DNA from 3 places in the Bradyrhizobium sp. 2TAF36 genome. Region 3 is predicted to be linked to each of the others. Evidence: riboswitches for the same ligand, from Rfam matches in the RefSeq annotation. Region 3 holds a riboswitch; each other region holds the start of a gene.
What was found. Region 3 has a riboswitch for cobalamin ahead of AB4Z51_RS16595 (TonB-dependent receptor). Riboswitches for the same ligand answer to the same signal wherever they lie in the genome.

Region 1 (5,644 bases), on a different contig from region 3:
GGCGAGATGGGCATCGGCAATACCACGACGTCGGCGGCGATTGCGGCGAGCCTGCTCGGCATCAGTGCCGAGGAGATCGCGGGCAGCGGTACCGGCGTCGACGCGGCCGGCCGCGCGCACAAGGCGGGTGTGATCGATGCGGCGATTGCGCATCACGGCATTGCGGGCGCTTCGCCGGAAAAAATCCTGTGCGCCGTCGGCGGCCTCGAAATCGCGGCGATTTGCGGCGCCATCATTGCGGCTGCGCAAGCCCGCGTTCCCGTGTTGATCGATGGCTTCATCGTATCGGTGGCGGCGCTGGCGGCGGTACGGCTGAACCCGTCGTGCCAGCCATTCCTGCTGCCGTCGCATCAATCGGCGGAGCAGGGGCATCGGCTGGTGTTGCGTGCGCTGAACGTGCAGCCGTTGATCAGCCTCGATCTCAGGCTCGGCGAAGGATCGGGTGCGGCCATCGCGCTGCCGCTGGTGCGGCTCGCGTGCAGCCTTCACAACGGCATGGCGACCTTCGCGCAGGCCAATGTGCCGGATCGCCCGGCCTGACCCGGCTCAAGCCGCGCGCTGATTGACCGCGACGACGCGCCAGCCGGTGGCGAGCCGGTCGATCCGGGTCAGTGACAACGGATCGATCACGAAGCGCAGGGCCGCTTGTGGTGTCAGATCCAGCGCAATGCAGAGCGCGGCGCGGATGGTGCCGGAGTGAACGACGAGCGTTGCCGAGCCGGCGCCGATTTGCGAGAGACCCAGCCGGACGCGCACGACCTGATCCTCAAAACTTTCGCCGCCCGGCGGCCGCCCGTGCGCCGGATCGCTCCAGAACTGCGCATAGGTCTCGCCGCCGGTCGCCGCGAGCTCGTCATGCCGCCGGCCGGTCCAGTCGCCAAAATCCTGCTCACTTAATTCGGGCACCAACGCGGGTTCGAGTCCCAGCGCGCGCGCCGTCTCAACCGTACGTCGCGCCGGGCTCGCCAAGCTCGCAGCATCTGGCGGAAGCCTCTGCCGCAACGCCTCCAGTTGCACGCGATCGCCGAGATCGGCGGGCGCGTCGGCCGCATGGATCGTCCCTTTGACGCCGTCGACGGGCGCATGCCGTATCAGCCAGAGGAAGGTCTCGCCTTCCATACCTATCTCCAAGGAAGTTGGTCGCGGTGGTAATAACGTCGCACCGGCACATTGACTCTGTCTTGTCGGTAATCCTAGATGGCTTTGACGGTTTCCCCGAGTGGGGATGAAAAGGGAATGCGGTGCGGGGATTTTGTCCCCAATGCCGCGGCTGCCCCCGCAACTGTAAGCGGCGAATCTTGCGTCACGAGCCACTGGGTATCTCGGTCCCGGGAAGGCGATGCAAGGTACTGACCCGCGAGCCAGGAGACCTGCCGTCAGCCGTGGTCACACGCGAAGATGTCGGTCGGGGAGTACAGACATTCGGCTTCATCGGAAGGCTCAAAGGCCGGAGGTGGGACCTGGTTCGCTGTGACGTGCCACTGACGTCATACCGAGGTCCCGAACTGTGTCTTCCATTCGTCTTGTACGACCGCGTTGCTTCCTGCTCGCTTCCGCCGCGCTTACTTCATTTGCAGTCGCCGATCTGCCCGCAGCGCTGGCGCAGCAGGCCCGCGAGCCGCTGCCGCCGGTCGAGGTGTCGCCCGCCCAATCCCGCAAACCGGCAAAGCCGGCGGCCCGGGACGCGCAGAGCCCACGCCGCGCAGCATCGCGCAGGCCAGCGGCCGCATCGGCCGCGGCCAAGCCCGTCGTGCCGACCGCGGCGGCGCAGACGCCGCTCAACACCAATGTGGTTGCCGAGAGCGCCTCGCGCCTCGGCCTGACCGTGCAGGAGACACCCGCGACCGTCGAGGTCATCTCGGCCGAGACCATGCGGGAGCAGGGCTATCGCACCGTGTCGGAGGTTGCGCAGGGCGCGGTCGGTGTCACCTCCGGCGACAATCCGGCCGAGCCCGCGGCTTTCTCCATGCGTGGCTTCACCAACAGCCAGATCAACATGCTCTACAACGGCATCAAGATCGGTCCGCAGAACATGACCTCGCGGATCACGGATACGGCCAATCTCGCAGCCGTGGAATTTTTGAAAGGTCCGGCCTCGCTAATGTCGGGCGAAGGTGCCGCCGGTGGCGCAATCAACTTGATCACGAAGCAGCCACACACCGGGCCGATCCGGAATGACGCTGACTTCTCCTGGGATTCGCTCAACTCGTTCGGCGTCCATTACGGCTCGGGCGGCAGCACCAATTTGCAGGGGCTCGACTACCGCTTCGACATCAGCCGCGCCTCGCTCAATGGCTTTGCCGACGACACCAATACCAAGACGCTGGATGTGTCTGGCCAGCTCAATTACCGCATCTCCGACAGCCTCAAGATCTGGGGCGCGATCGAGTACCGGGAAGATCGCTCGAAGGCCTATTGGGGCGCACCGCTGGTACCGGTCGCCTTCAGCAGTTCGCATGCGACGAGCGGGATTGTTTCGGGCAATTACGTCTCGAACTTCAACAAAACGAATCTCGGTGCGATCACGATCGACGATCGTACCTTCAACACCAATTACAACGTTCTCGACAACCGCAACGTGGCACAAGAGGTGTGGCTGCGCGGCGGCTTCGAACTGAAGCTGGCGCCTGACCTGACGCTGAAGAGCCAAGCCTATGCCTATGGCGCGGAGCGTACCTGGTTCAACAACGAGATCGAGGCTTTCAATGCCAGTACGGGCCTGCCCAACTCGAACATGGTCGATCGCGAGCGCTTCTATGTTGCACATAGCCAACGCCTTGTCGGCAACATTACCGACCTGATTTGGGACGCTAATATCGCAGGCTTCGACAACCGCCTGGTCACGACACTTTCGTCCAGCTATCTCGATTTCGTCAGGCCAGGCGCGGCCAACTTCCCGGACGATTACGTCTCGCTCGTCAATCCCGACCGTGGCCTTTACGGCCTGCTCACGACGCAGCAGCAGACCGCGCGCATCGACAACGAGGCGCTGTCGTTCGAGGACCGGGTGAAGCTCACGCGAACCTTCGCGCTGGTCGGCGGCCTCCGCGTCGAGCATATCGGGCTTGACCGCAACTCGACCGACGCCGCCGGGCTGGAAAAGGCGAACTTCCCGTTCTCGAAGTCCTGGGTCCCGACGACGGGTCGCATTGGCTATACCTGGGACGCCGTTCCCGGCCTGACCTTCTTCAGTCAGTACGCGACCGGTGCTGACGTCTCAGCCAACAACATCTTCCTGCTTGGGCCAGCCCAGCCGCTCGACCTGACGACCTCGCGCACCTATGAGACGGGCGTCAAGCATCTGTTGTGGAACAACAGGGCGGAATGGTCGTTCTCGGCCTACGATATCGAGCGCAAGAACGTCTATGCGGCGGCTGGCGGCATGCAGCTCAACATCGCGGGACGGCAGGAGTCGAAGGGCGTCGAGCTCGCCGCGGCCGTACGCCCGATCGATCCCCTGCGGCTCTGGGGCAACATCGCCTATGTCGATGCACGCTATGCCGACTACAATTTTGCCGGTGGTTCGTTCTCCGGCAACACGCCGCCGAACGTGCCGCGTGTCGTGGCCAATGCCGGTGCGTCGTACCGGTTCTTCACGCCCTGGCCGGTGGAGCTCGGCATCACGGGCCGCTATGTCGGCGACCGCTACAACACCGATGCCAACGTCGTGACGATGAAGGCCTACACCGTCGCCGACGTCTACGCCTTCGTCGACATCCCGAAGACGGTGTTCAACGCGGTCGACCAGGCCCGTCTGGGCTTCCGCGTGCGCAACATCACCAACAAGCGCTACGCGATCTGGGGCGATCCGTTCTATCCCGACCAGATCCTGCTCGGTGCGCCCAGGACCTATGAGCTCTCGGCCGCGTTCAAATGGTAGGGCGCTGACCACATGATGAACGCGATCGTGCTGCTGCATCGCTGGCTCGGGATCGCGTTCTGCCTGCTGTTCGCGATGTGGTTCGCGAGCGGAATCGTGATGCACTTCGTCCCGTTTCCGTCATTGGCGGAAGCGGAACGTTTTGCCGGGCTCGCGCCGGTGGCTGGCGGAGCGGTGAGGATTGCGGTCGCGGAGGCCGTCGCCGCGAGCGGGATCGCGGACGCCACGCGCGTTCGCCTGGTCCAGCGGAGCGACGGGCCGGTCTATGTCGTGTCGAACCCGTCGCGTGTGCGTGCGGTCCATGCCTCCGACGGACGGGATGCATCGGTGACGTCCGCCGACGTCGCGGTCGGTATCGCGCGGGATCATGCCCGGCAACGCGGGCTCGATGCCGCGCGGGCGTCGATGATTTCGGGCGCGGATTATGATCAATGGAGCGTACCCAACGGCTTTGATCGACACCGGCCTCTGTTGCGCGTCGCTCTTGGCGATGCGGCCGGAACCGAGGTCTATGTCTCCTCGCGCACCGGCGAAGTCGTGCTGGATACGACCCGCAGCGAACGCGGCTGGAATTGGGCCGGCAGCGTCCTGCACTGGATCTATCCGACGGTCCTGAGGAGCAACTGGTCCCTTTGGGATCGGGTGGTCTCGACATTGTCGCTGGTGGCTTTTATCGCCGCGACGCTCGGCGCGGTGCTTGGAACTATCAGGATCAGGATTCGAGGGCGCGGGGTTTCGTCGCCTTATCGCGGCTGGCACGCCCTGCATCACATCATTGGTCTCGTCGCGACCGTTTTCGTGCTGACCTGGAGTTTCAGTGGCTGGCTCTCGATGGATCACGGCCGGCTGTTCTCGCGCGGGGAACTGACCCCGACCGAAGCGGGCGTGGTGTATGCCGCGCCTGACTGGACGACGGCCCCACCGGTCGGTCAGCCGTCGGCTCGCGAAGTCGAATGGTTCGCCGTCAACGGTGTTGTCTACCGGCGCGACCGTACCGGCCTCGCCAGTCAGGCCTTGACCAAAACGGGGGAGGCGATCCGCAGCCGCCAGGTGGCATTCCTCGGCGAGAGGGATGTCCATGACCTGACGACGCGCCTTGCGCCGGGCTGTGGCGCCCCGTCCGTTCTAGCCGACAATGACGATTATCCCGCGCACTCCGTTGTCCCCGGAGCGCCCGTCTATCGCTCCCGATGCGGCGACCTCTGGTTCGACATCGACGGTGCCGACGGCCGCGTGCTGCAAAGACTGGATGCCTCGCGGCGCGCCTATCGCTGGTTCTATAGCGCGCTTCACACGCTCGATTTTCCCGTTCTCATGGCGCATCCGCGTCTGCGCGATATCCTGGTCGTCGGGCTCTGCTTGCTGGGGCTGGCATTTTCCGTCACCGGCATCGTCATCGGCTGGCGGCGCTTGCGGTCGACCTTCGCGGCTTGAGCTGCGTATCGAACAAATCATATGCGCCATGCAAATTGCGGGTTGCGCGGGCGATGGCAGGCGCGGATGATCCTCCGAGGGGGCGCAGCGGTGCGCTCTCTCAATGGGGCGATCGTGATCGATGTCAATTCAGCGCAAGCGCCTCGGCATGATTACCCCGTCGTCCAACTCGGTGCTGGAGCCCGTCACCAATTCCATGCTGCATGGCGTGGCCGGAGTCACCGTTCATTTCTCGCGCTTCCGCGTCACCGAGATCGCGCTCGATGCCGCGGCGCTGAACCAGTTCGATGCCTCGGTGATGCTGCCGGCGGCGGATCTGCTGGCGGACGC
Region 2 (8,021 bases), on a different contig from region 3:
ACGGCTCCTTCATGCATCTGCACACGCGCCTGCAAGGCCGTGTCGAGATCGAGGTGATCGCCGGCATTCCCGGCATGGTCGGCTGCTGGAACGGCGTCGGACAGCCGATCGCGCTTGGCGACGACGTGACGACGGTGCTGATGGGGACGCTCGCCGAAGACGAACTCGAGCGGCGCATGCGCGATTCCGATGCGCTGGTCATCATGAAGACCGGCCGCAATCTCGCAAAGGTGCGTCGCGCGCTGGCGTCCGCCGGCCGGCTGGACGATGCCTGGCTGGTCGAGCGCGGCACCATGCCGGGCGAGCGCGTGGTGCGGCTCGCCGATATCGATGCCGCCGACTGTCCCTATTTTGCGATTGTGCTCGTGCACGGCAAGGGCCGGCATCTGGACGCCGCCGAATGACGGGCACGCTGATCATCGCGGGCCTCGGGCCGGGCAGCGATGCGCTGGTGACGCCCGAGGTCTCCGCCGCCCTTGCCGCCGCAACCGACATTCTGGGCTATGCGCCCTATGTTGCGCGCGTGCCGCCGCGGGCAGGGCTCACCTTGCACCCCTCCGACAATCGCGAAGAGCTGCAGCGCGCGAGCGAGGCCCTGCGGCTTGCGGCCGAAGGCGGGCAGGTCGTCGTCGTCTCCTCCGGCGATCCCGGTGTCTTCGCGATGGCGTCGGCCGTGTTCGAGGCGCTCGAACAGGCGCCGCAATGGCGCGAGCTTCCCATTCGCGTTTTGCCCGGTATCACAGCGATGCTGGCGGCGGCCGCGCGCGCCGGCGCGCCGCTCGGCCATGATTTCTGCGCGATCAATCTCTCCGACAATCTCAAGCCGTGGGCGGTGATCGAGAAGCGCCTGCGGCTGGCCGCGGAAGCCGATTTTGCCATTGCGATGTACAATCCGCGCTCGGCAAGCCGGCCGGAGGGTTTTGGCCGCGCGCTTGCGGTGTTGAAGGACACCGGCTGCGGCGAGCGCCTCGTGATCTTCGCGCGCGCGATCAGCGCCGCTGATGAAAGGATCGAGACCGTCACGCTGAACGAAGCGACGCCTGAGATGGCCGACATGCGCACGCTTGTGATCGTCGGCAACTCGCAGACGCGCCGCGTCGGCCGCTGGGTCTATGCCCCGAGGCAGGCGCGATGACCGAGCCACTGCATGATCTCGGCCACGCTCTCAACCCGCAACCGTTCGGGCAGTTTTGGCCGCGCGATCATGATCACGGGCAGGCCGAGCATGCGGGCCGCGTCGATCTTGGCGCGTGCGCCGTCGCCGCCGGAATTGCGGGCGACAATCCATGCGATGCCGCGCGTGCGCATCATTTCGAGCTCGCCGTCGAACGTGAATGGCCCGCGCGACACGATCACGTCCGCAGCGAAGGGCAGCGGTGCTTCGGGCGGATCGACGAACCGCAGCGTGTAGGTGTGCTGTGGCTTGCTCGCGAAGGGCGCGATGTGCTGCCGGCCGATGGCGAGGAACATTTTTGCCGGCGTCTCGGGCAGCGCAGCGAGCGCGGCGGTGACGTCGGCGACTTCGATCCAGGTGTCGCCGGGCGCCTTCGTCCAAGGCGCGCGCTCGAGCGCGATCAGCGGCGTTCCCGTTTGCGCGCACGCCTGGACCGCGTGGCGGCTCATCTCGGCAGCGAAGGGATGCGTGGCGTCGATCGCATGCGTGATGCGCTCACGGCGAATATAGTCGGCAAGCCCGCTCACGCCGCCGAAGCCGCCGATGCGGGTCGGCAGCGGCTGATCGGCGGGCGCGCGGGTTCGGCCGCCATAGGAATACACGGCGTCGATGCGCGCGCGTGCGACTTCCGCGGCGAGCAAGCTCGCATCGGCGGTTCCGCCCAGAATGAGGGCGCGCGTCATGGCTGATCCCTGGCTGACCATCATCGGTATCGGCGAAGATGGCCTTGCCGGGCTGTCCGAGGCAAGCCGAAAGGCGCTTGCCAAGGCAGAAACTGTTTTTGGTGGCGAGCGTCATCTCGCGTTTGCTGACGTGGAGGGGCGCGGTCGTCCGTGGCCGGTGCCGTTCGACGCAGACATCGTGCTGAGCTGCCGCGGCCGGCCGACGGTGGTACTCGCCTCCGGCGATCCGTTCTGGCACGGCGCGGGTGCAAGTGTCGCCGAGAAGCTCGATGCCAACGAGTGGATCGCGCATTCGGCGCCATCGACCTTCTCGCTCGCCGCCGCGCGGCTCGGCTGGCGCCTCGAAGCCATCGCCTGTCTCGGGCTTCATGCCGCGCCGTTCGAGCGTCTCGTACCGCATCTCGTGCAAGGTGCGCGCATCATTTGCCTCGTGCGTGACGGCAAGGCCGCCGGTGATCTCGCGAAATGGCTGAGCGAGCGCGGTTGTGGCGCCTCGGCGTTCTGGACTCTCGCCGCGCTCGGCGGGCCGCGCGAAAGCATCGCTGAGCATCGCGCCGACAGCTTTGCGGGCGATCTCGCCGAAAACCTGGTCGCAGTGGCCGTCGAGGCGAGGGGCGGGCAAGGCATTCCCCGCAGCTCCGGCCTGACCGACGATCTCTTCATGCATGATGGCCAGATCACCAAGCGGCCGGTGCGTGCGCTGGCGCTCTCGGCGCTGGCGCCGCGACCCGGCGAGCGGCTGTGGGATATCGGCGCGGGTTCTGGCTCGATCTCTGTGGAATGGGCGCTGTGCGGCGGGACGGCGACCGCCATCGAGGCGCGCGAGGATCGTGCCGCGAATATCCGCAGCAATGCAACAGCGTTCGGATTGGCGCATCGGATCACTGTCATCACGGGGAGCGCGCCGAAAGCTTTTGCTGCGTTGGAAGCGCCGGATGCCGTCTTCATCGGTGGCGGTCTCGATATCGCGATGTTCGATGCCATCTGGCCGCGGCTTGCGCCGGGTGCGCGGCTCGTCGCGCATGCGGTGACGCTGGAGACGGAGGCGCTGCTCGGCGAACTGCACCAGCGCCACGGCGGCGAATTGATGCGGGTCGAGATTGCCCATGCCGCGCCGCTCGGCCGCTACCGGTCCTGGGAAGCGTCGCGGCCCGTGGTGCAATGGAGTGCGGTTCGATGAAAGTCGCCGGACTCGGATTCAAAAAGGATGTCACGCTGGCTTCGCTGCGCGAGGCGCTGCTGGCGGCGGGTGGTCCCGAGGGCCTTGCGGCGGTCGCGACTGTCAGCGACAAGGCCGACGCGGAGCCGCTCAAACAGCTCGCGCGTGAATGCGGCGTGCCGATCAAGCCGGTTCCGGCGGACATGCTGGCCGGCATCGAGACGCCGACGCAATCGGAGCTCGTCGCGGAGAAGTTCGGCACGGGCTCGGTCGCCGAAGCCGCGGCGCTCGTTGCCGCTGGTCCTCGCGCGCGATTGATTGCGACGCGGGCGGTCTCGCGGGATCGCACCGCGACCGCCGCGATCGCGGAAGGAGACGGCGCATGACGGTGCACTTCATCGGTGCAGGGCCGGGCGCTCCGGATTTGCTGACGTTGCGCGGACGCGACCTGATCGCGGCCTGTCCGGTCTGCCTCTATGCGGGCTCGCTGGTGCCCGAGGGCGTGCTGGCGCATTGCCCGCCCGGTGCACGGATCGTCAACACCGCGCCGCTGTCGCTTGACGAGATCATCGCGGAGATCGCCGCCGCGCATGCCGCCGGCAAGGATGTTGCCCGCCTGCATTCCGGCGATCTCTCGATCTGGTCGGCGATGGGCGAGCAGCTTCGTCGCCTGCGCGCGCTCGGTATTCCCTACACGGTCACGCCAGGTGTTCCGTCGTTTTCGGCTGCAGCAGCTGCACTAGAGATTGAGCTGACGCTGCCCGGTCTTGCCCAGTCAGTCGTGCTGACGCGCACGCCGGGCCGCGCCAGCGCGATGCCTGAGGGCGAAAAGCTCGCGGCGTTCGCCGCCACCGGTGCGGTGCTCGCGATCCATCTGTCGATCCATCTGCTCGACAAGGTCGTCGCCGAGCTCACGCCGCATTACGGCGCGGATTGCCCCGTCGCGATCGTCTGGCGCGCGAGCTGGCCGGACCAGCGCATCGTTCGCGCCACGCTGGCGACGCTCGATGCCGCCGTCGGCACCGAGATGGAGCGCACCGCGCTGATCCTGGTTGGCAAGACGCTTGGAGCGGCGGATTTTGACGAGAGCCGCCTCTATGCCGCCGATTACGATCGGCGCTATCGGCCGGTCGGCGCCGATCCGCGCTTTCCGGAGGCATCGTGATGCCGGCAGGGCTTGTCATCTCGGCGCCGGCCTCCGGCGTCGGCAAAACCACGCTGACGCTGGCGCTGGCGCGCGCCTGGCGCAATCGCGGATTGAACGTGCAGTGCTTCAAGAGCGGGCCCGACTATATCGATCCCGCCTTCCATGCCGCTGCGACGGGGCGCGCTTCCGTCAACGTCGATAGCTGGGCGATGGATCGCGGGACGATTGCTCATCTCGTGGGTCGCGGCACTGATGCCGATGTCGTGCTCGCGGAGGGTTCGATGGGCCTGTTCGACGGCGTCGCCGCGCGCGGCGTCTCCGGCACCGGCGCCACCGCCGACATTGCGGAGATGCTGGGCTGGCCGGTGCTGCTGGTGATCGATCCTTCCGGACAGGCGCAGACGGCGGCGGCGATCGCCGCAGGCCTTCGCGACTATCGTGCCGGCGTGCGCCTTGCCGGCGTGGTGCTCAATCGCGTCGCCAGCCCGCGACATGAAGATCTCGTGCGGCGTGCACTGAACGACGCCGGCATCGCCGTGTTCGGCGCGCTGCCGCGTCATGCAGAAATCAGCCTGCCGAAACGGCATCTCGGCCTGGTGCAGGCCGAAGAGCAGGCCGAGATCGGCAAGCTGATCGACGAAGCCGCGCGCTTCGTCGCCGAGCATGTCGATCTCGATGCGGTGCTGCGGGCGGCAGCAAGCTGTTCGCCGCAACCGGCGGCAAACGGCATGAACGTGACGCCGCCCGGGCAGCGCATTGCGTTGGCCCGCGATGCCGCGTTCTCCTTCATCTATCCGCACATGCTGGAGGCCTGGCGCGCGGCCGGCGCCGAGATCTCGACATTCTCGCCGCTTGCCGATGAAGCGCCTGACGCGAGCGCCGATGTCTGCTGGCTGCCCGGCGGCTATCCCGAACTGCATGCCGGCACGATCGCGGCCAATGCGCGCTTTCGCAGCGGCTTGCGCGCCTTCGCTGACACACGGCCGGTGCACGGCGAATGCGGAGGCTATATGGTGCTGGGAACCGCTCTGACCGACGCCGACGGCGTCCGTCATGAGATGACGGGCCTGCTCGGACTGGAGACGAGCTTTGCCAAGCGCCGCATGCATCTCGGCTATCGTCTCGCTGCGCTCGCCGCGCCGATGCCGGGCCATCAGGTCGGCGCGCGCCTGCGCGGTCACGAGTTCCACTATTCGACGATTGTCGCGCAGCCGGATACGCCGCTGGCGGTCGTGCACGATGCAACAGGCGCGATCATCGCCGAGACCGGCTCGCGGCGGGGACAAGCCACCGGCACGTTCTTCCATCTGATCGCGGAGGATCGGTGAGCGGTTTTGTCACTTTCATCTCGGCCGGCCCCGGCGACCCCGAGCTCCTCACGCTCAAAGGCGCCGCGCGGCTGCGCGATGCCGACGTCGTGCTCTATGACGACCTCGCCTCGGGCGCGATCCTCGATCTGGCCCGGCCCGGCGCCAATCTCGTCGCGGTCGGGAAGCGGGCAGGGCGGCCCTCGACCAAGCAGCACCACGTCAACCGCCTGCTGATCGATTACGCCGCGGCCGGCGTCCGTGTGGTGCGGCTGAAATCGGGCGATGCCGGTATCTTTGGCCGGCTCGAGGAGGAGCTGGAGGCTCTGCGCGAAGCCGGCATCGGCTACGAGATCATTCCCGGAATCACCTCGGCCTGTGTCGCCGCCGCGCAAGCCGGCATTCCCCTGACCCGGCGCCACACCTCGCGCCGGGTGCAGTTCGTGACCGGGGCCGATGTCACCGGCGAGCTGCCGCAGAATTTGAACTGGGCGGCGCTGGCGGATCCCGAAGCGACCACCGTCGTCTATATGGGCCGGCGCACCTTTCCGGCGCTTGTCGCAAAATTGATCGAGCACGGCCTCGCCCCTGATACCCCGGCGCTGTTCGCCGAATCCCTCGGTCGTCCCGACGAGCGGCTGGTCCGCACCACCATTGCCGAGCTGGCGGAACAGCTTGCGCGGGGCGGCGCGGCCTCGACGGCGGCGGTGATCCTGTTTGGCGCGCTGGCGGGCGATTATCCGTCAGGACCGTCCCGGCCGCCCTTCGCCCCTTGACGCCCGGCTGGCGAAAGGGGCACACAGGAGACGCATGGTGCTCGAGGCGGCGCAAACCGCCGGAGCATAATCGGGAATGGGGGTGGGCGGACAGTTGCGCCGCCCAAAACCCCAGCCGCCCCCGCGACTGTAAGCGGTGAGGGACTCCGATCAGCCACTGGGCCGCAAGGCCCGGGAAGGCCGGAGAACCCCAGTGAACCGCGAGCCAGGAGACCGGCCGTGCATGTCTTGTGGCCAAGGCCGTCGGGTGTGACGGCAGGAAGGAACTGAACCATGCATATCGAACCCGGAGTCGTATCGGGCGCCAAGCTCGTGTTGAGTTACGCAACCGGCATCGCAGTCGGCGGCGTTGCGCTGAAGCTCGCGGTCGAGACCGTGCGCGAGCAGGGCATCACGTCGTTCGCGGCGCGGACGCTCGCCACCACGGGCCTCGTTTTCGTCTTCTTCGAGATCCTGCCGCACTTCCCGGTGGGCGTCTCCGAGGTGCACTTCATCCTCGGCTCGACCCTGTTCCTGCTGTTTGGGGCAGCGCCCGCGGCCTTCGGCCTTGCGTTCGGACTGTTGTTCCAGGGCATCTTCTTCGAGCCGCCCGATCTGCCGCAATTCGGCATGAACGTCACCACGCTGCTGGTGCCGCTGTTCGGGATCCAGGCGATCGCCGCGCGGATCATTGCCCGCAACACCGCCTATGTCGATCTCAGGTATCGCCAGGCGCTGGCGCTGTCGACCACGTATCAGGCCGGCGTCATCGCCTGGGTTGCGTTCTGGGCGCTCTATGGCTCGGGCTTCGGTGCGACCAACCTCGTCAACATCGCGACCTTCGCGGCCTCCTACGCGCTCGTCATCGTGATCGAGCCGCTGGCCGACCTCGGTGTGCTGGCGCTGGCGAAGTCGCTGCGCGGCGTCACCGCGCCCGGCCTCGTTACCCCGCGTTTGCATAACGCGGCTTGAGAGACAAGCGAACGGGCGGCCGTGATGGCCGCCCTTCGCACTCACGATGCTGACACTCTCCCTGATAGGCATCGGTTGCGGCGATCCCGAGCAGCTCACGCGCGCCGCCGTTCAAGCCATCAACGCGGCCGATCTCATCCTGATCCCGCGCAAGGGGACGGCGAAGTCCGATCTCGCAGATCTCAGGCGGACGATCTGCGCGGATGTACTCACCAATCCAACGACGCGCATTGCCGAGTTCGATCTTCCTGTGCGCGATGCCGGTGAAGCGGACTATCACAAGGGCGTGGACGACTGGCACGATGCCGTGGCCGCGGCGTGGTCGCGGACGATCGCCAGCCATCTCGAAGGTAAAGGCAAGGTCGCGCTGCTGATCTGGGGCGATCCCTCGCTGTACGATTCCTCGCTGCGCATTGCGCGGCGGCTCGATCCCTTGCCTGATATCGAGGTCGTGCCGGGCATCACCTCGATCCAGGCGCTGTGCGCGGCGCATGCGCTGCCGCTCAACGACATCGGCGAGCCCTTCCTGGTCACGACGGGGCGCCGCTTGCGCGAAGGCGGCTGGCCGCAGGGCGTCGATACCGTGGTGGTGATGCTCGACGGCGGCACGGCTTTCCAGTCGCTCGATCCAGCCGGGCTGCACATCTGGTGGGGCGCCTATCTCGGTATGCACGATCAGATCGTCATGTCGGGCGTTCTGGCCGAGATCGGCCCGCGCATCGTCGCCGCGCGACAGGATGCGCGCGAGCGGCACGGATGGATCATGGACAGCTACATTCTCAAGCGCAGGCCGTAAGCGAGGCAGCATGCTCCCCGAATGGGTC
Region 3 (7,163 bases):
GCGCGCTGAAGCTCAACCACGGCGACCGCGTGAGCATCGTCAATAGCCACGATCCCGTCGCCTATGAAAGCTGCCGCTGCGCTGCGCATTAGGGTGTCGAAGCCAGGCCGCCGGTTATACGCCCGAACGCACTGCTTGAGTCCGGAGCAGGCGGTGCTTCACCGTTCGGGCGATTGCCGCCGGCGCGTCGTCGGGAATCGCGAAGCATGAGCTCGCGTTGATTTCGCACAGGACGTAGGTGTCGGTGCCGGCGGCGTCGCGGGGCCCGTACAGGAAGTCGGCGTCCCAGATCACCGGCAGCGACGGCTCGTCGATGCCGAGCGTGCCCATCAGCTGCGGCGTCCATTCGTCCTCCATCGCTCTTCGGAGCGCCTGGAATTGCGAAGCAGCGGGTCCGTGCATGATCCGTGGGCCCGGCTGAGCCTCGGGTGCGTCGGGGCCTTCCGGCGGCGGCGGGATCAGGGCCTTGATCAATTGATGCCCGAAGCCCGCGACCTTGGCGCCGCTCATGTAGCAGCGGATCATGCCGTCGGGTAGGCGGGGTTGGAACGCCTGGTCGATGATGCAGCCGCCCCATCCGAAATACGGTTCGCAGCGGGCGAGCAAGGCATCGAGCGGAATGTCCTCGGGTAGACTGCCGCGTTGGGCATGCAGCACGCGAACCATGGCGTCCACGTTGGGCAGGGCCTCCACCTTCCACACCCCCTGGCCACCATTGCCGCGATTTTGCTTGAGCACGCGCGGACCATTCGCCTGAAGGCGCGAAGGAAATTCGGCGCGGAAGCTTGCGGCGGTGTCATAGCGGTGCGTGTCGGCTCCCCAGCCGAGGTGACGCGTTCGGTAGAGCACGTCCTTGACGCCCATCTTCAGGATCACGTCGGGATGGGCGCTTACCCACGGCCCTTGCGCCGCAACGTCGCGAAGCAGCGGGTCGAGGGCCTCGCGCGTCTTGCCTTGATGGATCGGATCGACCCAGACGAGCACGCCATCGACGGCGAGCAGTTGATCGCGCGCGGCGTCGGCGAAAATCTCGTCGTAGATCACCGGCCGGGCTTCGATGCCGACCGCGGCGAGTGCTTCGAAAACGCGAACGAAGCGGCTGTTTTGCGCCGTCGCGTCCCGGCGCGCGGCTGCATCGCCGCGGGAGAGGATGGCAACGGTATGGCGGAGAGGAGGGTGGCGTTCGGTATCCATGCGCAAGCTCCACGAATGGCGTGCTGCGCAGAGCTTGGACCGAGGTCTCACGGGGAGTCTGCTTCGTCCCCACGCCGATGAATGTACGTGAAATCGTCCGGTCGTTGCAAGATGGTGCTTGTGCGGTTCCATCTAGACGGCGAACGCTTCGCGCGCGCCGCTACGGTGGCGGAGGATAGCGGTCGAATGTCGGCAGTTCGTGCGCGCGCTCCATCCATCGAAGGCGCTCTGCGACCTGGATGTGCATCGTCGCCGGTACGGCATCGGGATCGTCGTAGGTCGCGCTCTGGACGTCGATGACCCCGGGCAACATGTCGGCATTGACATAAAACAGGCCGGTTCCGCAGTCGCCGCAAAAGTGCCGCCGGGCATTTTCCGAGGAGTGATACACCTTGGGCTCGCCCTTGGTCACCTTGACGGCATCGTCCGCGTACATCGTCCAGCCGACGACGGGAGCGCCCGCGTGAAGCCTGCAATCGCGGCAGTGACACAGCGCGTGCACGATCGCTTCGCCCTCGACCTGATAGCGGATCGCGCCGCAGTGACAACCGCCGGTGATGGTGCTCATGCGTTCCTCCCGATGGAAGACAGGTCTCGTTGATCGATAGCTCTCGAGACCTGCGGCTTCAACGGCGCAATCGATTTGCGATTGCGTCCTACTGTCGCGTGACAACTCCTGCCACGGCGCGGGCGAGGTGATCCGCGACTACCACTTGAACGAAGCCGCGATCTCGTAGCTGCGCGGCGCGCCCAGGATGATCTGGTCGGTGTAACCCGGATCGCCCCAGGCCGCGTAGAGCTTGTTGGTCAGGTTCCTCACGCGAAAGCTGATCCGGGTCTGGTCGACGCCCGGGAAATAGGCTTTTGGAATATCGACGAACGCGTATGCGTCGAAGATCGTGTAGGCGTCCATCGTGACCAGATTGTCCTGGAAGTTGAAGCGGTCGCCGACGTGACGGACGAGGCCGCCGATCTCGACCGGCAGCTTCGTGTCGAAGCGATAGGAGGCGCCGGCGTTGGCGATGAAGTTGGGAACGTTGGGCGGCGTCTTGCCCGAATAGGACTGGAAGTCGCCATTGCCGTCGACATAGGTGAAGTCGATGAAGCGCGACTGCACGAAGGCGACGTTGCCCCATAGTTTCAGGCCCGCGACCGGATTGACCGCGGCGGCGATCTCGACGCCCTTGGAGGCCATCTTGCCGGCGACGTTGAAGAGGATGCCGCTTTCGGGGACGTAGACGTTCTTGCGCTCGATGTCGAAGGCCGAGAACGTGGCCTCCGCGCGCCTGTCGGCCGACAGCAGCTTCACGCCGGTCTCGTAGGTCCGCGACGTCGTGAGCAGCAGCGGCGTCGTGGGCCTGAGGATGAAGATGTTCGCCACCGTCGGGTCGGCTGCCGTCGCGTACTGGCTGTAAAGCATCACGCCGGGCGCGATGTCCCAGGTGTAGCCGATGCGTCCGGTGACCGGATTGAACGTCTTCGAGAAAGGATAGTTGGCTTTCAGGAGGCCATTCTCGTCGAAGCGGGTCCGCGACAGCTCGATATTCTCAAAACGGATGCCGCCGATCAGCGCAAAGGTCGAGGTCAGCTTGAGCCGGTCCTCGAACGACAGCGAGGCGGTGTCGAGATGGGTGTAGATCTTCTCGTCGCTGCGCGGGCCGTAGAGGCCGCGGTCCGGATTGAGGAGGTCGACGTAGTCATTGAAGAACAGCGTGTCCTGCGAGACGTTGAACTGGTTGCTGCTCGCCGCCACGGTGGCGACGAAGCGATTGTCCATTCCGCCGAGATTGGAATTGACGGTGAGGTCGGTGATGTTGCCGTAGAGCCGCTGCGCGTGATCGAGCGCCAGGCGCTCGCGGTAGATGCTCTGCGCGCCTGCGAAATTGCCTACGGTCTGGTCAAACGACGAGATCTCGTTGTTGAACCAGTGCCGGTGGGCGTCATAGCCATAGACCAGGCTCTTCAGCGAGATGTTGTTGGTGATGTCCCATTGAAAGCCGCTGCGCAGCCAGAGCTCGTTGGCGCCGCTGTGATTGTCGAGCACGTTGTAGTTCGTGGTCAGCGTGCGCGCGTCGATGGTGACCGGGACCGGCGTGCCGCCGCCGAGGTAATAGTTGCTCCAGAGGCCGGAGACGACGCCATACGTCGGCACGATGCCCGGCGCGTTCGCCGGCACCAGCGGCGTCCCCCAGTAGAAGCGGTCGTTGTCCTGCCTGTATTCGGTCGCGCCCCAGATCCTCAGGTTCTCGTTGACGCGATAGTTCAGCTGGCCCGAGACGTTGCTGAGCTTCGAATAGGTGTCGTCGATAAAGCCCTTGTTGTTGAAATGGCTGATGTCGAAGCGGTAGTCGAGGCCGTTGATCAGCGTGCTGCCGCCCGATCCGTAACCGGCGCGATAGCCGTTGAAGGAATCGTAGGAAGTGAAGGCGTCGTTGACGATTGGTCCGGTGTGCGGCGCCTTGTTCACGTAGTTGATGGCGCCGCCGGTCGCACCGAGGCCCGCCACCAGCGAGTCCGGTCCCTTGATGATCTCGACCTGCTGGAGACCAGCCACGTCCATGGGACGGCCGGTCATGGTCGACGGCCCGATCGGGATTCCGTTGTAGAGCGTGGAGATCTGGTCGCCGGAAAAGCCACGCATCGAGAAGATGGCGGGCGCGCCGGGCGCATCGCCGCCGGTGACGCCGACTGCAGCCTTGGCGACGTCGGTCGTGGTCCGGATGCCCAGGTTCTGCATCGTCTGTTGACCGATGACCTCGACGGTCGCCGGCATCTCGCGCGCCGTGATGCCGAGCCGGGAGCCGACGTCGGTGACGGCTGCCGTATTGAGCGGCGTCTGTACCGGCCCGCTCGGAGCTTGCGCGGCCGGAACGGCGACAGCAGGGGCGCCACGATTGCGTCCCGCGGCGCGCCGGGCCGCGCGCTGCTTCTGAGTGCCGGGGCTGACGGCAGGAGCCTGTCGCGGCGCAGGCGGCGACACGATCACCGGGCCGACCTCCCGGGAGCGGTTGTCCTGCGCCGCGCTTTGCGCGAGCGCCGCGGACGACAAGGACACCGACGAGAGCAGAGTAATCAGGAAAGCACGCGATAACGCTGGCCTTGCGCCAGCACGGAAATGAAGATTTTGCACGACAACGCTCTGCGGCGACGCAAACAAACCGTCACCGCGGTTGCCTTAGTCATCCACCTTCGCCCCAGGCGGCGGATGCACCGGCTACTTGTCCGACATCAGGGCACCCCGCCCAATGCGTTCGCGCGTGACCATGGCTGGTAGCAGGTTTCCTGGCTCGCGGGTCATCGCCTTCGACCACCTTCCCAGAGGCCCAAGCGGGGCTCCAGTGGTTCGTTTGGTCGTCGGCTATCCGCCTACAGTTGCGGGGGCAGCCGCGGAATTGCCCACTGAGGTGGACGCACCGCATTCCCTTGAAGAGTCCTTGCGGACACTACCGATCACGAAACTGGCATCAGGGGATGAGCGCGTCAACATCCGCGCGGGCTGCTGGACGGGCCGGTCGGTCGATGGTGGCCTTGTGTTGCTGTTTTGCACGATAGTCCGAAGGACCGCGTCGAAACGTCCAACCCGGCCTCCGGACGAGCCTGGGTAACGAACGCTTGACCACGATCAATAACTGCCTTTGGTGTCCGAGTATGCTACTGAGGCCGAGTTCCGGCCCGACAAGGTAAGTCGATATTGATGCAGTTCGTCCGTACCATCCTGGCAGTCGCCATCGCCATATCCTTGGCGATGCTGCCGGTTGGCGCGTCCGCGGCGAACCTCGCAATGTCGTCGGATGGCATGCAGACGGCCATGCACATGAGCGGCGACGCCGACATGTCGATGGACGATTGTTGTCCCGACATGAAGGGAACGGGCTCCCATAGCGGCGGCTACAAGTGCGGGATGGGCTTCTGCTGCGTCGGTGGGATCATCGCGCTCGGTGATGTCAGGCCCGTGGCGTTCGAACGTCTCGCCGTCATGGCCAGCACGATGGCTATTCCCCCGGATCAGGTCGTTTCCTTCCGCGGCGGCAGTCCTCCTTTCCGACCTCCTCGAATCTGATCTCGCAAAGCCCGAGACGCGAGCGGCGTGCCTGCTCGCGACGACGACTGACGTGCGCGCTTCACGCGCCACGGCGAAAGATCAATTCATGAGGACAGGACAATGCTTTCCAAAATCAGCACCGCGGCTCTCGCCGCCACCCTTTCGCTTGCCGCTTCCGCCGCGATGGCGGGCGCGGGCGACTACGCCTTCGAGCCCGTCACTCCGCAGATGAAGAAGGGCGAAGACGTCACGCTCGCCGTTCGCCTGACGAACAAGCAGACCGGCAAGCCGATACCGGACGCAGTCATCTTCAAAAGCCGCCTCGACATGGCCCCGGACGGGATGGCCGAGATGGAATCGGCGGTCGCGCCGCTGCCGTCCAGGGAGCCGGGTGTGTACGCCTTCAAGACGGACCTGCCGATGGCTGGACGCTACCAGATGACGCTGTCCGTGAAGGTGCAGGGCGAACCGGAGACCGTCACCGGCAAGGTGATCGTCACGGCGGTCAAGTGAGCGTTCGGGCGCTGCCCGGCGGCGCCCGACATTCCCCTTTTTCCTTCACACGGACGCGCGCTCCCGGGCGCGCGGATACACCATATGAAAACGCTGCGTCTCCTGACGGCTCTTGCGCTGGGCGGTGGCCTGGTCCTGGCCGGCTACTACTGGCATTCGAACGGTGCGGGCTGGCTCGCTGAGGCCGACATATCATCGGCTGCGGCTGGCGCGGAGCGAACGCCGCTTTACTACCGCGATCCAAGCGGTGCGCCGCTCTGGTCTGCGGGTCAGAAGAAGGACGACCGCGGGCGGGACTATGTGCCGGTCTACGACGACGATGGAGCGGCCGTCGCGCCGGCGCTACCGAAGGCGCAAGCGGCTTCGCCGCGAAAAATCCTCTACTACCGCAATCCGATGGGGCTGCCCGACACGTCGCCCGTCCCAAAGAAGGATCCGATGGGGATGGACTATGTCGCCGTTTACGAAGGCGACGACACCGACGACGGCACGGTGAAGCTGTCGCCCGGCAAGATCCAGCGCGCGGGCGTGAAGTCCGAGCCCGTCGCGCGGCGCCCGATCCGGGTCTCGGTGAAGGCGCCCGGCACGATCCAGCTCGATGAACGCCGCGTGTCGGTGATCGCGATGCGCGCCGAGAGCTTCGTGCAGAAGGTCGCCGACGTGACGACCGGCACGCGCGTGAAGGCCGGCCAGCCGCTGATGGAAATCTACAGTTCGGCGGTGGCGTCCGCGGCGGCGGAATATCTCGCGACGATCACCTCCAGGACGGTCGGCGGTGTCGAGATGTACGGCCGCGGCTCGCGGCAGCGGCTGGTCAATCTCGACGTTCCCGAGTCCGTCATCGCGGAGATGGACAAGACGCACACCGCGCCCGTGGCCATACGCTGGTCTGCGTCGCGCGACGGGGTCGTGCTCGAACGCAACGCGATCGAAGGCATGCGGGCCAATCCCGGCGACGTCCTGTTCCGGATCGCGGACACCTCGGTGGTCTGGGCGCTGGTCGACGTGGCCGAGCGCGATCTCGGCAACATCGCGGTGGGGCAGTCAGTCGCGGTGCGCGCGCGCAGTTTCCCCGGCCGAACCTTCACCGGGACAATCGCCGTCGTCTATCCGCAGGTGAACCGCGACACGCGAACCGTTCGCATCAGGATCGAGCTTGCCAATCCGGACGCGGTGCTGCTGCCCGACATGTACGTCGATGCCGATATCGACACGGCCGATGCCGCGCCCGTCCTGGCGATACAGGACAGCGCGGTGCTCGACACCGGCAGCCGGCAGGCCGTCCTCGTCGACAAGGGGGAAGGGCGTTTCGAACCGCGGGAAGTCAAGCTCGGCCGTCGCGGCGGCGGCTATGTCGAGGTGCGCCATGGTCTCGCGGACGGCGAGGCGGTGGTGACCTCCGCCAACTTCCTGA

Region 1: another riboswitch for cobalamin. It lies ahead of AB4Z51_RS30180 (TonB-dependent receptor); the one in region 3 lies ahead of AB4Z51_RS16595 (TonB-dependent receptor).
Region 2: another riboswitch for cobalamin. It lies ahead of AB4Z51_RS30160 (energy-coupling factor ABC transporter permease); the one in region 3 lies ahead of AB4Z51_RS16595 (TonB-dependent receptor).

The regions. Positions count from the first base shown of each region.
Region 1 is NZ_JBFRFR010000059.1:53,390-59,033, forward strand. It holds gene cobT (nicotinate-nucleotide--dimethylbenzimidazole phosphoribosyltransferase) at 1-540, shown strand, start outside; gene AB4Z51_RS30175 (histidine phosphatase family protein) at 547-1,119, opposite strand; cobalamin riboswitch at 1,191-1,392, shown strand; gene AB4Z51_RS30180 (TonB-dependent receptor) at 1,508-3,880, shown strand; gene AB4Z51_RS30185 (PepSY domain-containing protein) at 3,893-5,314, shown strand; partial or broken gene AB4Z51_RS30190 (maleate cis-trans isomerase family protein) at 5,436-5,644, shown strand, end outside.
Region 2 is NZ_JBFRFR010000059.1:44,874-52,894, forward strand. It holds gene AB4Z51_RS30120 (precorrin-2 C(20)-methyltransferase) at 1-404, shown strand, start outside; gene cobJ (precorrin-3B C(17)-methyltransferase) at 401-1,135, shown strand; gene AB4Z51_RS30130 (cobalt-precorrin-6A reductase) at 1,111-1,857, opposite strand; gene cbiT (precorrin-6Y C5,15-methyltransferase (decarboxylating) subunit CbiT) at 1,856-3,037, shown strand; gene AB4Z51_RS30140 (cobalamin biosynthesis protein) at 3,034-3,402, shown strand; gene cobM (precorrin-4 C(11)-methyltransferase) at 3,399-4,181, shown strand; gene AB4Z51_RS30150 (cobyrinate a,c-diamide synthase) at 4,181-5,491, shown strand; gene cobA (uroporphyrinogen-III C-methyltransferase) at 5,488-6,246, shown strand; cobalamin riboswitch at 6,265-6,482, shown strand; gene AB4Z51_RS30160 (energy-coupling factor ABC transporter permease) at 6,520-7,197, shown strand; gene cobF (precorrin-6A synthase (deacetylating)) at 7,244-7,993, shown strand; gene cobT (nicotinate-nucleotide--dimethylbenzimidazole phosphoribosyltransferase) at 8,004-8,021, shown strand, end outside.
Region 3 is NZ_JBFRFR010000026.1:44,668-51,830, reverse strand. It holds gene AB4Z51_RS16610 (MBL fold metallo-hydrolase) at 1-92, shown strand, start outside; gene AB4Z51_RS16605 (Cj0069 family protein) at 115-1,194, opposite strand; gene AB4Z51_RS16600 (GFA family protein) at 1,355-1,762, opposite strand; gene AB4Z51_RS16595 (TonB-dependent receptor) at 1,901-4,249, opposite strand; cobalamin riboswitch at 4,450-4,657, opposite strand; gene AB4Z51_RS16590 (hypothetical protein) at 4,889-5,254, shown strand; gene AB4Z51_RS16585 (FixH family protein) at 5,357-5,749, shown strand; gene AB4Z51_RS16580 (efflux RND transporter periplasmic adaptor subunit) at 5,834-7,163, shown strand, end outside.